One region of the Brevibacillus sp. genome, then DNA from elsewhere that is predicted to be linked to it. Evidence: predicted binding sites of a transcription regulator. Region 1 holds the regulator's gene; the other holds the start of a gene.
The links. Region 1 encodes LexA, which represses DNA repair genes until DNA is damaged. Its sites were predicted from a motif close to CGAACATATGTTCG; they were not measured.

Region 1 (7,172 bases):
GGCTTTGCCCATGATTGGTGCCCGCAACATTTATCCCGAAACCTTCGCCGTGCCAATGAGTTCTTCCACGATTTCCAGCACCCGCTTTACTTGCTGCTCATCAATGTGGCGATGAGTGGTAAAGCGGATCACGTATTCATCGAAGTCGACTGCCAGGACTCCTTTGTCTGCAAGACGCTGCAAAAAGGCAACTGCCGTCTCCCGGATCGAATCCGTCTTCACCAGCACGATGTTCGTCTCGACAGGCTCCACTTCGAGCGACAGCTTGCGGAACCCTTCAGCCAGTTGTTGCGCACGCGCGTGGTCTTCCGTCAACCGCTCCGTCATCTGTGTCAAAGCCACGATTCCCGGCGCTGCCAAATACCCTGCCTGACGCAAGCCTCCGCCGAGTTTTTTTCTCCACCATCTCGCTTCTTCGATAAAGGCCCGATCCCCTGCCAAAAGAGAGCCTACAGGTGCGCTCAAGCCTTTGGACAGACAGACTTGGACGGTATCGGTATGCTGGCTAAGCGCAGACACAGGCACGCCCAGAGCTGCCGCCGCATTGAACAGTCGTGCGCCATCCAAGTGAACGGGGATGTTGTGCTGTTGCGCTACCTCATGCACGCCCTTCATTTGCTCGATCGTAACGACCGCGCCGCCCGCCCGGTTATGTGTATTTTCGATACAAATCAGCTTCGTGCGCGGAAAATGAATGTTGTTGCCGCGAATCGCCTTTTCCACATCTACTGGACGCAGGGCGCCCCGTTCTCCCGCCAGCGTCCGTGTCTGCACACCAGCCAAAGCCGACATCGCGCCGCCTTCGTAATAAAAAATATGAGAATCCGCTTCCGCAATGACCTCATCGCCGTTCACACAGTGCGTCAACACGGCAACCTGATTGCCTTGCGTGCCGCTTGTGACAAACAAAGCCGCTTCTTTCCCCAGCAGCTCGGCTGCAATCTGTTCGAGTCGGTTAACGGTCGGGTCTTCCCGGTAAACGTCATCGCCCACCTCGGCATCTGCCATGGCCCGAAGCATCGCCTCAGTCGGCTTTGTGACGGTATCGCTGCGCAAATCAATCTTCATGAAAGCGTCCCCTTTTCGCAAGTTTGTCTAGCAACTCTATCACCCAGAACACTTTCCACATTGCATCTGCATTTCCCTCTTTGCTAAGATGGAGAAGAAACTCACATACATACAGTTAGGAGACTTGACCTATGAAGGTAAAGATTACCAAAAATGCAGCGAAGCAGCTCGGCACAATCATGGAACAAGAAGCAGACAAAGACCTGAAGCTGCGTGCCTATATCACTCACGCGCACGGTGACCATGCGCACTACGGTCTTGCTCTGGACAAGCCAACCGAAGAAGATGTAGTTGTTTCCACCGACAAGGAAATTGACGTCATCGTGAAAAAAGACGAGCCATTGCTCGATGGCATCATCATCGACTACTTGTTCCTGCCACAGGAAGGCTTCGTCATCACCAATCCGTCCAAAGGAAATACAGGCGACCATTAATCGGTTCAGCCAGCAAAAATCCCCTCTGCTGTTATTCAGTCAGAGGGGATTTTTCCTGTTCACGCCTGCGTATACAGTTCTTGTGCGAGGTTAGCTAAAAGCGGCGCTTCTTCGCCTGCCATCTGCGTCATCACCAGCCGGTGGACAGGTCTTGTCATCGCCACGTACAACAGCTTCGCGTCCCACTCGTTGTTTTGATAAGATGCAACATCGAGCAAAATCACGGCGTCAAACTGCAAGCCTTTTGTCAAATAAGCTGGCATTACCGTTACGCCGCCCGGAAACTGGTTGTCCTTGCTGCCGAGAAGCGTCAGATCGGCGATGCTTTCGGCAAGAACCTTGTGTGCCTTTTTGCTCGCCAAAATCGTTTTGGTGACAATCGCAATCGTTTGAAAGCCTTCCTGTTGCAAGACGGAGACTCGCGAACGAATATCGTCCCACAGCTCGGTTCTTGAATGAGCATGAACCATCACCGGCTTTTCCCCATGACGCAAAACCGGCTTGGCGAGAACCGTCTCCGGCAGATCAATCTGTCGCAGCACCTCATTGGCGCATTGCATGATTTCGATCGTCGAACGATAGCTTTGTGCCAGCGTATAGTAGGCGGGACGAAGCTGCTCAAAAATGCCTTGCGTCAGCTCTTCCCACGCGTGAATGCCGCGATAGCTGTGGATGCCTTGGGCAATGTCGCCAACGATGGTCATGGAATTTCGCTTCGTCGCAAGCCCGATGACCGCAACCTCCAATGCGCTCAAATCTTGCGCTTCATCGACAACCGTATGATCAAAATGCTCCGCTTTGTTCATGCCCTCGATAATATGCTGCAAGTACAGTAGCGGCGCGATGTCTTCCGGCTCCAGGCGCTCCTGTTCCAGCAGTGCGGCAGAAGAGGTGCTGACATCACGGATCACCTCGTCCGGGATCGCAGCCGGAGCAAGCTTGCGCAGCAATTCCTCATCTGCAATCAACTCCCGATACGCCGCAAAAATATCCAGACGTGGAAAGCTGACCAGGTATGTATCCAAAATCTGTTCCAGCATTTTTTCAAATTTGGCCAGCCCTTGCTTGTCGAGATCGACTTTTCGTTCACGCAAATGCGAAAACAGCTGCTTGTTCATTTCCTGCTTCAAATGTTTGCGCAGCGCGTCTACCCTGCGCTGGTACGGCAACGCCCCGAACTGCTCCAGGAAAAATTGCCGGATCGTCTCTCCCGGAATGGAGAAGACTTGCTTTGTTTTGTTGTAAAGAAAACTCAGTTTCTTGAAAGGGATTCTCGTCTCAATCACGTAGCGAATGTATTGCTCCATCGCTTCCTTGCACGCCAGTGAGCCTTTGAAGCGCAGCCTGTTGCGAGTAATCTCCTGTTCACGCTGATCCTGACCTTCCTCAAAAAACAGCTGCAACGGCTTGTCGGGACTGACGATCCGCCAGCCTTTTGGCATGAGCGGTTTGACGAGCCGCGCCGCCCAATCCACAAATGTCGACTGCTGGACATCATCGACGCCGAGTTCAGGCAGCACTTCTGATATGTACGTAAGAAACATCCGGTTTGGCGCGAACACCATGAATTTTTTCGACATCATCGTATCCTGATAGTTGTAGATCAAGTACGACAGCCGATGCAGGGCGATGGTCGTCTTTCCGCTACCTGCCACCCCTTGCACGACGATCGGCCGATCTTTTTCCGCACGGATGATCTCATTTTGCTCTGACTGGATCGTCGCCACGATATCTTTCAAGCGACTGTCATTGGCCATATTCAAATTCGCGTTCAAAAACTCGTCGATGAAACCTTCCTGCAAAAACTCGTCCGGATGCCCCATTTCCCGATTGATCGTCTCTTTCACCGCTCCATCGTAAATCCCGACAATCTCTCCGTCCTCAATCGCAAAGTTGCGCTTCAACCGCACCTCTCCGCGAACAATCTCGCGCCCCATCCGGTAAAACGCATCCTTGCTCTCTCCGGAGTAATAGAGACTGGCAATGGGCGCTCGCCAATCCACGACAATCGAATCGAACGTATCGCTGCGGACAATTCCGCGTTTTCCGATATACACCTGATCCAGCTCGTAAATCTCGTCTTTGAGAAAATCCACACGTCCGAAATACGGTTTGTCTCGCCCGTGATCTTCCAGATACCGCAAATCTTTGGCCTTGTTGTAGTTCACGACCTGTTTCACATAGTCATCGGTTGCTTCGTTAATTTCCTCACGCAGTTGAACAATCTCGTCGTCAATGAGCGCAATCGTCTCTTTCAGCTTGTTTTGTTCTGCTTCGTAATCGCGGTGCTGGGTACTCACACCCATCCCCCCTCTCAGCTTTATCCATTATTTTTTATTATTGCATTTGCCGGGCAAGCCAAATCCCTACGGCGCATGAGGACAGCCCGACCACGATACTCGCGAGTGCATACAGCGTCCCGCGCAGCCATTGCCCGTCGCCCCAAAAAGAAACAACCTCCAGAGAAAAGGTGGAAAACGTCGTGAAGCCACCCATAACCCCTGTGGTAAACAAAATATACACTTCGGGAGAAATGCCTCCCCGCTCTTTGCCGATCACAAACAACACGCCGATCAAAAATGAGCCGATGATGTTGGCTAACCAGGTGCCGATTGGCCACCCCGGCTGATTCGCCGCCAAAGACAACCAATAGCGAAACAATGAACCGACAGCACCGCCTACCGCTACAGCCACCCACGCCATCTGTTTTCCTCCTCTGTCGAATACCTGATAGTCATAAGGAACAAAAAGACACCCGAGCGTCAAGCAAGGATGTCTGCCTTATCAATACAAGTGAGCTTAATGTTTGGGACGATTCTCTTCAAGATCTTCCACATAACGGATGGAATCGAGATTCGCTTTCAGCGATGCCTTGACCGCATCAATGTACTTTTGTCGCAGAGCTTGCTGCTCTTGCTTTTCCTCATCGGTCAAACCAACCTCGCGCGATTTTTTGACCAGTTCGTTGATTCGTTTGATTTCCGCGTCAGATACCACGTACGGTTCCTCCCACCCAGTAGTAATGCCGTTTAATTATATCACATCAGGGCGAACTCGCAAGATGGAGACGAACCGGCAAGTGCTTTCTATCATTTCGGATCGGGAATGAGCAAGGTCTGTCCCGGATAAATCAGATTGCTCTGCAGATCGTTCGCCTCTTTAATATCCTGGATCAGATCGCGTACATCGACCGTCTCCGTTTGATGGCGGACTGCAATGGTCCACAAGCTGTCACCGTCGCGAACCGTCACTTCTGTTCCTTTTAGCGGCTCAGCGTGCGAAGAAGCAAACACCAGTTCGGTCAACAAGTAAAAAAAGAGAGAAAACGTAATCAGGAACAACAGGGCTTGGCCTCTGGTAATACCAAAACGGACGCGACGGGACGATTCTTTTTCAAAACGGTTAGGAATAGACATGACATTCATGGGATAACCTCCTGCAAACATACGTTCTATAAGTTCGTACCCTAATCATAAATGAGAACATATGTTCATGTCAATACGAAAACCTGCCCCTTTGCAAAATTCACGCAGGTGACGGCAAGATGGCCAATTCCCCTTTTGGTATGGGACAATCCGCGAACAGCCATGCTTCTGGCTCGCACCAACCATTCGACAAGAAACGTTCTTTCGGGCAAAAATTCCTGTTCGCCTTTTTATCGAACTTATGTTTGTCGAACGCAAGCTCCCATGGTATAATATAGGAAAATATGTTCGAGAAATCAGGGGTGTCTTTTTATGTCAAAATTATCTAGCAGACAACAAGCCATCATCGAATTCATTCGGAAGGAAGTTCGCGACAAAGGTTATCCTCCATCTGTGCGCGAAATCGGCGAAGCTGTCGGACTGGCTTCCAGCTCTACCGTACACGGCCACTTGGCCCGCCTGGAAAAGAAAGGCCTGATTCGCCGCGACCCGACCAAACCGCGCGCGATCGAGCTGTTGTCTGAAGAAGATCGCTTCCAGGACAACTTCGAAGACTCCGTTGTCCGCGTTCCTGTCATCGGGAAAGTAACCGCCGGGCAACCGATCACGGCGATTGAGGACGTAGAGGAATACTTCCCGCTTCCAGAAAATATCGTGACTTCAGACAAGGTGTACATGCTGCGCGTGTCCGGAAACAGTATGATCGACGCCGGAATCCTCGACGGAGACTACGTCATCGTGCGCCAGCAGCATGTAGCAAACAACGGAGATATCGTTGTCGCCATGACCGAAGAAGACGAAGCAACCGTCAAGCGCTTTTTCAAAGAAAAAAACCACTTCCGTCTCCAGCCTGAGAACGCCACGATGGAACCGATCATTTTGGACGCCGTTTCCATTCTCGGCAAAGTCATCGGCGTCTACCGCCTCATTCACTAATTTCGCGACATACAAAAAAGGACAGCCATCGCTGTCCTTTTTTCTCTCTATCTGGCGAGGAAAAACCAGATAATCATGGTCACCTGCAACACTACTTTGACTACTGCGCTTCCCAAAAAGCCGATCAGGGAGCCAAAGCCCGCTTTGACCGCCCGCTCGAAAGGCTGGTTCTGCACCAACAGCTCCACCAGCACGACGAAGACAAACGGCAAAATGATCATCCCAAATGGCGGGAACACGAAAATCCCGAGAAAAATCCCTGCGGCAGCCGCCACCGACGACCATTTGGAGCCGCCGTATTTTTTCACGAAATACATGTTGGTCAACAAGTCAGCGCCGTACAGCAAAATACTGAATACCACCATTCCCCACCAGAAGGACGCTGGCAACCCCGCTCCCGGATCTGCTATGAAAAAGTGGTAGAGCAAAAAGCCTGCCCACAGCAAAATCGTATCGGGTAACACAGGCAAAAATATACCTGCAATACTGAGCGCGAATAGCACCAAAACAACGATCCAGAGTAAAATATCCATCTGCATGCACTCCCCTCACATAGGTAATACGAGCAAAAGCGATTTTTGTTGCACACTTGTTTTCGCGAATCTATCATACTTGTTGCGACAAACATCTGCAAATACCGAACGAAACAGGAGTTTTCTATGACGAGAAACTGGCGTGATCTCACCTATTTGCGAAACGGTACAGCAAAACAGCAAGCAGCCGCACGAGCCATCGAACAAAGCGCGGTATTGCAACGCCTGCAAGCTTTTGATCCGGTGCTCGCCGGAACGATTCCGCTCGACATCGATATTGGCGACAGCGATTTGGACATCGTCTGCGAATGCTACGATCTTGAGCTGTTCGCCGAGATCGCCCGCAGCTTTTACGCAGACTGCGAAGAATACCAGGAAGCCCGCATGCCGGTACAAGCTGTGCCCACATGTCTTGTCTCCTTTTTTGCCCACGGCTTCTGGTTCGAGCTTTTTGCCCAACCGCGCCCCGTCGAACAACAAAACGCGTATCGGCACATGATCATCGAACATCGCTTGCTGCAACTGGCAGGACCGAAAGCGCGGCAGCACATCCGCCAGCTCAAGCAAAACGGCTTGAAGACAGAGCCAGCTTTTGCCTCCTACTTTCACATCCCGGGAGCTGACCCGTACCAAGCGTTGCTTGCGCTGGAGCCATGGACAGATGATCAGTTGCTTGACCTGATCGTCGGCCGATAAGCCGCAAAGATCGTGTTTTTTGAGTAACTTGGCAAAGCGCTCGCAAACATCTGCGCATGAAAATCGCTGCAAGATGATCT
Region 2 (7,172 bases), on a different contig from region 1:
CGCTTGTGGTGGCAGGCTGTCTCACACAACGCTACAAAGAGGATATCTTGAACGAGATCCCTGAAGTGGACGGCATTGTCGGAACAGGCGATTTTATGTCGATTACAGGGATCATTGAAGAATCGCTGGAAGGCAAGCGTCCGATTTTTGTGGGCAACCCAATCTTTGCGTACGAAGATGTCGTCAAGCGAAAAGTGAAAGAAGGCACGTATTCGGCATACATTAAAATTGCCGAGGGATGCGACAATGCCTGTACCTTCTGTAGTATCCCCCTGATGCGCGGCGGATTCCGCAGCCGGACGATCGAGTCCATTCTGGAGGAAGCCCGCCATCTGGCGCAGCAGGGGATTGTGGAGATCAGCTTGATTGCCCAGGACTCCACGAACTACGGTACAGATATTTACGATGGCAAGTTGATGCTTCCCGAGCTGCTCAACCGGCTCGCCGAAGTGGAGGGAATCGAGTGGATTCGTCTGCATTACGCATACCCGGGCTTTTTTACAGACGAATTGATTCAAACGTTTGCTACGAATCCAAAGGTATGCAAATACATCGACATGCCATTGCAGCACTCAGAAGACCACATTCTGAAAAGAATGCGTCGTCCGGGTCGCCAAACGGATATTCGCGAGCTTGTCGGTAAAATCCGCGCGCAAGTACCGGATGTTGCCCTGCGAACTTCCTTGATTGTAGGCTTCCCTGGCGAAAACGAAGAGGACTTTGCCAAGTTGTCCGACTTCGTGAAAGACATCCGTTTTGACCGTTTGGGTGTGTTCACTTATTCGAATGAAGAGGACACCCCGGCTTCCCGTCTGCCTGATCATGTGGACGAAGAGGCCAAGGAAAAGCGGGCGAACATGCTGATGGAAATTCAGCGTGAGATTGCAAGCGAGCGCAATGGCCGCTTTGTCGGCCAGGAGCTGGACGTCCTGATTGAGCGTTACGAAGGGCGCAACGACATTTATGTAGGCCGGACGCAATACGATGCCCCGGAAATTGACGGGGAAGTATTCGTAACCGGATTCAAAGGCAAATTAGGCTCAATCGTAAAGGTAAAGATCACACACTCCTATGAATACGATTTGGCCGGGGAGGTAGTCTAGGTGAATCTCGCCAACCGCATCACCCTCGCCAGGATTTTCCTGGTGCCGGTAGTTATGTTTTTTCTGCTGGTGCGTTACAACATCGGGACATTTTCCATTGGCAGCCTGACGATGACGTATAACGAGCTGATTGCGGCTTTGGTGTTTATCCTAGCAGCCAGTACGGACGGACTCGACGGTTACATTGCACGCAAACGCAAGATCGTGACCAATCTCGGAAAATTTTTGGACCCGCTTGCCGACAAGCTGCTCATCTCTGCTGCCTTGATTTCCTTGGTGGAGATGCAGCGGCTGGAGGCGTGGATTGCGATTGTGATTATCAGCAGGGAGTTTGCTGTAACAGGTTTGCGCCTTGTTGCTGCGGCTGAAGGACAGGTAATTGCTGCCAGTGCTTTGGGTAAACTGAAAACATGGGTGCAGATCGTGGCGATTACAGCCGTCATGATCCGCAATTTCCCATTCGGCTTTTTCGGGATTCCCTTCGATGAGGTAGCCACTTGGGCCATGGTTGTGATTACGCTTTATTCCGGGTACGACTACTTTGCGAAAAATCGCAACGTCATCCAATACTCGTAGTTACGGGTATTGGTCTCTTTTTTCACAAGACTCTTCTCTTGCGCCACTATCGGTGATAAACTGTTTGGTTAGAGGCTTTTCTACTCTCAAAGAGAATGGATGAGGAAAATGAGAGCGGAGATTATCGCAGTAGGTACCGAGCTTTTGCTAGGCCAGATTGCCAACACCAATGCTCAGTTTCTCTCGCAAAAACTGGCGGAAATTGGTGTCGGAGTGTATTTTCATTCCGTTGTCGGCGATAACACGCAGCGGTTGCAGCAGGTGATCGCCCTCGCAGCCGACCGTTCCGATCTTGTCATTTTTACGGGTGGGCTTGGACCGACTCAGGATGACCTGACAAAAGAAACAGTGGCAGGGCACGTGGGCGTCGGACTGGAGACAAATCCGGAAGCCATGGAAAGAATTGAACAATTCTTTTTGCAACGTGGGATTGTCATGACGGAAAACAATCGGAAGCAGGCGCTGGTTCTCTCAGGCAGCCATGTCTTCCCCAATGACTTCGGGATGGCGCCTGGGATGGCGATCCGTCATGACAGTTGCACGTTCGTGCTTCTCCCTGGACCGCCTAGCGAGCTGTACCCGATGGTGGAGCATTACGTCATGCCGTACTTGACGGATCTGTTGCCGGAGAAGCGAGTATTTCATTCTCATGTGCTGCGCTTCTACGGGATCGGTGAGTCTGCTCTGGAGGAGCGGTTGCTGGATCTGATTGAAAAACAGGACAACCCGACGATTGCTCCGTATGCAAAAGAATTTGAAGTAACGCTGCGGATTACGGCGAGGGCCTCAACGGCAGAAGAAGGAGAAGTCTTGATTTTGCCGGTCGAGGAGGAGATTCGCAAGCGCGTTGGCGAGTACGTGTACGGGATGGGTGAGGATTCTTCCCTGCACGATGTATTGGTAAGCGAACTGAAAAAGCGAAACGAGACCATCGCGTGTGCAGAGAGCTGTACAGGCGGCACGATCGCTTCGCTCATTACTTCCGTTCCTGGCAGTTCGTCTGTTTTCCAAGGAGGCATCGTTTGCTATACAAACGATGTGAAAAAACAGCTGCTCGACGTGCCTGAAGAAGTGTTGTCCACAGACGGCGCAGTCAGCCGCCAGACAGCGCAGCTGCTTGCGGAGAATGTACGAGCCAAGCTGGGAGCCACATACGGAGTTTCCGTGACGGGTGTGGCTGGTCCCGATCCATCGGAAGGCAAGCCTGTAGGTCTTGTCTACGTAGGGATTGCGGGTGAAGGGATGCCAACAGTAGTCAAAGAGCTTCGCCTTGCAGGCAGAAGAAAGGCGATTGTTGGGCGTGCCGCCAAATTTGCGCTATTTTATGCGCTGCAAATGCAAAAAGAAAGGTGACGTTTTCATGACGATGTTTTCTGATTTTCCTTTACATAAATCCATTTTGCAGGCGATCCACGATATGGGCTTCGAAGAGCCATCGCCGATTCAGGCAGCCTGCATTCCGAAAGTGCTGGACGGAGGAGACTTGATCGGTCAAGCACAGACCGGAACGGGAAAAACAGCGGCTTTCGGGATTCCGCTTGTAGAAAAAATTACACCAGCCAATCGCGTACAAGCGATTGTGTTGACCCCGACTCGCGAGTTGGCCATCCAGGTTGCCGGAGAGCTTTTGCGCATCTCCAAGTACAACAAAGTGCGCACACTGCCAATCTACGGCGGACAGTCCATCGGTCACCAGATTCGCGCTCTGCGCCAAGGCGTACAGATCGTGGTGGGAACCCCTGGACGCGTCATGGACCATTTGCGTCGCAAAACGCTGAAGCTGGAGAATGTACATACGCTCATTCTCGATGAAGCGGACGAAATGCTGGACATGGGCTTCATCGAAGATATCGAAACAATCATCAATCATATGCCGGAAGAGCGCCAGACGTTGCTCTTCTCTGCAACGATGCCGCCTGAAATCAAGCGTTTGGCTACCCGTTACATGAAACAGCCGCAAACGATCGCTGTCAGCCGCGAAGAAGTGACAGCGCCGTTGATCGAGCAAGTGTACTACAAAGTGTTCGACCGAAACAAAGTGGAGAGCCTGTGTCGCATTCTCGACAGCGAAGATGTAGAGCTTGGCATCATCTTTTGCCGTACCAAACGCGGCGTAGATGAGCTGTCCGAAGTGCTGCAATCCCGCGGATACTTGGCAGATGGCTTGCACGGTGACCTGTCCCAGGCACAGCGCGACAAAGTGATGAACTCTTTCCGTGAAGGCTCGATTGAATTTTTGATCGCAACAGACGTAGCAGCGCGCGGGATCGACGTAGGCAACGTCTCGCACGTAATCAACTACGACATTCCGCAAGACTCCGAAAGCTACGTGCACCGGATCGGCCGTACAGGTCGTGCAGGACGCAAAGGAATCGCCATGACATTGGTGACGCCGCGCGAAGTCAGACAGATGATGTTCATCCAGAAGCAGACAAAAGCGCAAGTGCTGTCCCGCAACGTACCGTCGCTTGAGGAAGTGGCGGAGCGCAAGCAAGAACAGCTTCGCGAGCAGCTGACAAGCCTTTTGGAGAGCGATGCGATCGCGGATATGTACCAAAAGGTTGCGGAATCGCTCGTCGCCCAATACCCGGCCGAGAAAGTCGCGGCTGCTGCGCTGCATCTGGCTTTCCATTCCGAAGCAGGCCAAATGCAGGAGGCAGAAGCGTACAACTTCGGAGAGACGGGTGCTGCAAAAGGCATGGTTCGCTTCTTCCTGAACGTAGGCCGCAATGCGAACATGAAGCCGCAAGATTTGGTGCGCGAGATTTCCGAGTCGGTAGGCATTCCTGGCAAATCGGTTGGCCGCATCGACATTTTCGAGAACTTCACGTTCGTGGAAGTGCCGGAAGAAGTGGCGGCATTCGTTTACGAGTCGCTGCGCCAAACCCGCATCAACGGCAAACGCATCAACCTGGAGCCGGCAAAGCCGCGCGGTGCAAAACGCTCCTAATTGCTCAGGTGAAAAACAGACAGCCATTTCTCTGGAACTATCCAGAAAATGGCTGTTTTTTACGATGCGAATATTTGTTCGCAAAAAACACTTGGCAAACGGTTCTATCTCGATGTATGATGAAGACAAGCAAAAGAGATGCGAAAAGTGAAAGGGTGTGTACCATTTGTCAGATCGTCGCGCAGCTTTGGAGAGTGCATTGCGTCAAATAGAAAAGCAGTTCGGAAAAGGTTCCATCATGAAGTTGGGAGAGGTGTCCAACGTTCAGATTTCGACCGTTTCCAGTGGTGCGTTAGCGTTGGATATCGCATTGGGTGTAGGTGGATTCCCACGTGGCCGTATCGTCGAGATTTATGGTCCTGAGTCTTCCGGTAAAACAACCGTAGCGCTCCATGCGATCGCAGAAGTACAACGTCAAGGTGGACAAGCGGCTTTCATCGACGCCGAGCATGCACTGGACCCTGTCTATGCAGCGAAGCTGGGCGTGAACATCGATGAGTTGCTGCTTTCCCAGCCGGATACAGGGGAGCAAGCATTGGAAATTGCCGAAGCGCTGGTGCGCTCCGGTGCAGTAGATATCATCGTCGTGGACTCTGTAGCAGCACTGGTTCCAAAAGCAGAGATTGAAGGCGAGATGGGGGATTCCCACGTAGGTTTGCAAGCCCGCCTGATGTCGCAAGCTTTGCGCAAACTGTCCGGTGCGATCAACAAGTCCAAGACAATCGCGATCTTCATCAACCAGTTGCGTGAAAAAGTAGGCGTGATGTTCGGTAACCCAGAGACAACTCCAGGTGGACGCGCTCTGAAATTCTACGCCAGCGTGCGTCTGGATGTTCGTAAAGCAGAATCGATCAAAGTCGGTAACGATATCCTTGGCAGCAAGACCAAGATCAAGGTCGTGAAAAACAAAGTAGCGCCACCGTTCAAAGTCGCTGAAGTGGACATCATGTACGGGGAAGGGATCTCCAAAGAGGGCAGCATCCTCGATATCGGTTCCGAAATCGATGTGGTACAAAAAAGTGGTGCTTGGTACTCCTTCAACGAGGAGCGCCTCGGCCAAGGACGGGAAAACTCGAAAGTCTTCCTCAAAGAAAACCCGCATATTGCTTCCCAAATCGAGACAAAGGTTCGCGAGTATTTCAGCCTCAATCCAGGCTCTGTTCCTGAAGCAGAACCAGTCGTCGATCCTGAGCAAGACGAAGAGCCAGCATTTGACCTTGAGTAATGGAGCATAAGTGAACAGCCTGTCGATGAGACAGGCTGTTTTCTGTGACAGACGTCCCGAGGCTTTTCTATGTTCTATTAGATTGAACAACAAAGCCGAAGAAAGGAGTGGGCCAAAATGAAGAGCGGCCAAATCACTGCCGTTCACCGCGACAACAAGCAAAAACAGCGGTATCACATTGATTTGGATGGGGAGTATGCGTTTACGGTACATGAAGACATACTGGTAAAGTACAACCTATTTAAAGGCACCGATGTGGACGAGTCGTTTTATTGTGAAGTGCTGGTGGCGGAAGAGCGACACAAGGCGTATTTGGGCGCCCTGAAATACTTGGGGATGCGCCCGCGCACCCGCAGTCAGTTGCAAGCGTATTTGCTGGACAAAGGCTTTGATGCAAAAGTTGCCGATGAGATTTGCCAGCGTTGCGAAGATCACGGATACATAGACGATGAAGCATTTGCCAAGCAGTGGGTGGAAGAACGGCTGCGCCTGAAGCCGCGAAGCTCCTACATGCTGCGCATGGAACTGGCGCAGCGCGGGGTAGACAAGGCGATTGCCGAAGATGCCGTGCAAGGCGTTTCAAGAGAGGCTGAACTGGAAGCTGCCCGCGCTTTGATAGAGAAGAAAGCGCGGCGGATCACAGGAGCGCCGAATCCTGACGAGGAGCGAAAACTACTCGCCATGCTGATGCGCAAGGGCTTCTCGCATTCCATCATCCAGCAAGTTCGCACAGAATTGCGTCAGAGAAGGGACGAAGAGCGCTGACTCTATTTGCATGATCTTGACAATTCTTGTTCACAAATAATAAAATAGGTTTGTATTTACTTGGTGTATCATAACTTTTGACGCTTTGCTCACTCGTTGCCTGTGAAACAACTGAACAACCGTGCGATAGCAGTACGGATTCAGCGGACCGAGTAAAATCGGTCTTGTTTTTTAGCGAATGCTCTATGTGAGAGCAAAACGAAAGCGGCACTCCATGAAAAACGAATGCTTGGAAAGCGGGGAGATCTTACAATAAGGAGGTGAAACGAAAAAGTCTATGGAGCCTATACTAACAGTTGTCATCGTGCTCGTCGCCCTGCTCATCGGCTTGGGTGCTGGCTACTTCATTCGAAAATCGATTGCGGAAGCAAAGATCTCCAGTGCGGAGGAAGCTGCACGCCAGATCGTCGAGGAAGCGAAACGGGACGCCGAAGCCGTTAAAAAGGAAAAGGTGCTGGAAGCCAAGGATGAAGTGTTCAAACTTCGTTCCGAAGCAGAAACCGAGTTGCGCGAAAGACGCAACGAGATCCAGCGTCAGGAACGGCGCATTCTT

Region 2: the regulator LexA is predicted to act here: its motif matches at 4,697-4,710, upstream of recA (recombinase RecA).

What each region holds. Positions count from the first base shown of each region.
Region 1 is NZ_DOTK01000026.1:125,650-132,821, forward strand. It holds gene ltaE (low-specificity L-threonine aldolase) at 31-1,068, opposite strand; gene DEP07_RS06340 (HesB/IscA family protein) at 1,200-1,502, shown strand; gene DEP07_RS06345 (HelD family protein) at 1,562-3,802, opposite strand; gene crcB (fluoride efflux transporter CrcB) at 3,840-4,205, opposite strand; gene DEP07_RS06355 (DUF896 domain-containing protein) at 4,302-4,499, opposite strand; gene yneA (cell division suppressor protein YneA) at 4,592-4,927, opposite strand; gene lexA (transcriptional repressor LexA) at 5,240-5,863, shown strand; gene DEP07_RS06370 (DUF456 domain-containing protein) at 5,911-6,396, opposite strand; gene DEP07_RS06375 (DUF4269 domain-containing protein) at 6,523-7,092, shown strand.
Region 2 is NZ_DOTK01000034.1:259,589-266,760, forward strand. It holds gene rimO (30S ribosomal protein S12 methylthiotransferase RimO) at 1-1,103, shown strand, start outside; gene pgsA (CDP-diacylglycerol--glycerol-3-phosphate 3-phosphatidyltransferase) at 1,104-1,679, shown strand; gene DEP07_RS09450 (competence/damage-inducible protein A) at 1,788-3,032, shown strand; gene DEP07_RS09455 (DEAD/DEAH box helicase) at 3,040-4,629, shown strand; gene recA (recombinase RecA) at 4,796-5,854, shown strand; gene DEP07_RS09465 (regulatory protein RecX) at 5,972-6,619, shown strand; gene rny (ribonuclease Y) at 6,897-7,172, shown strand, end outside.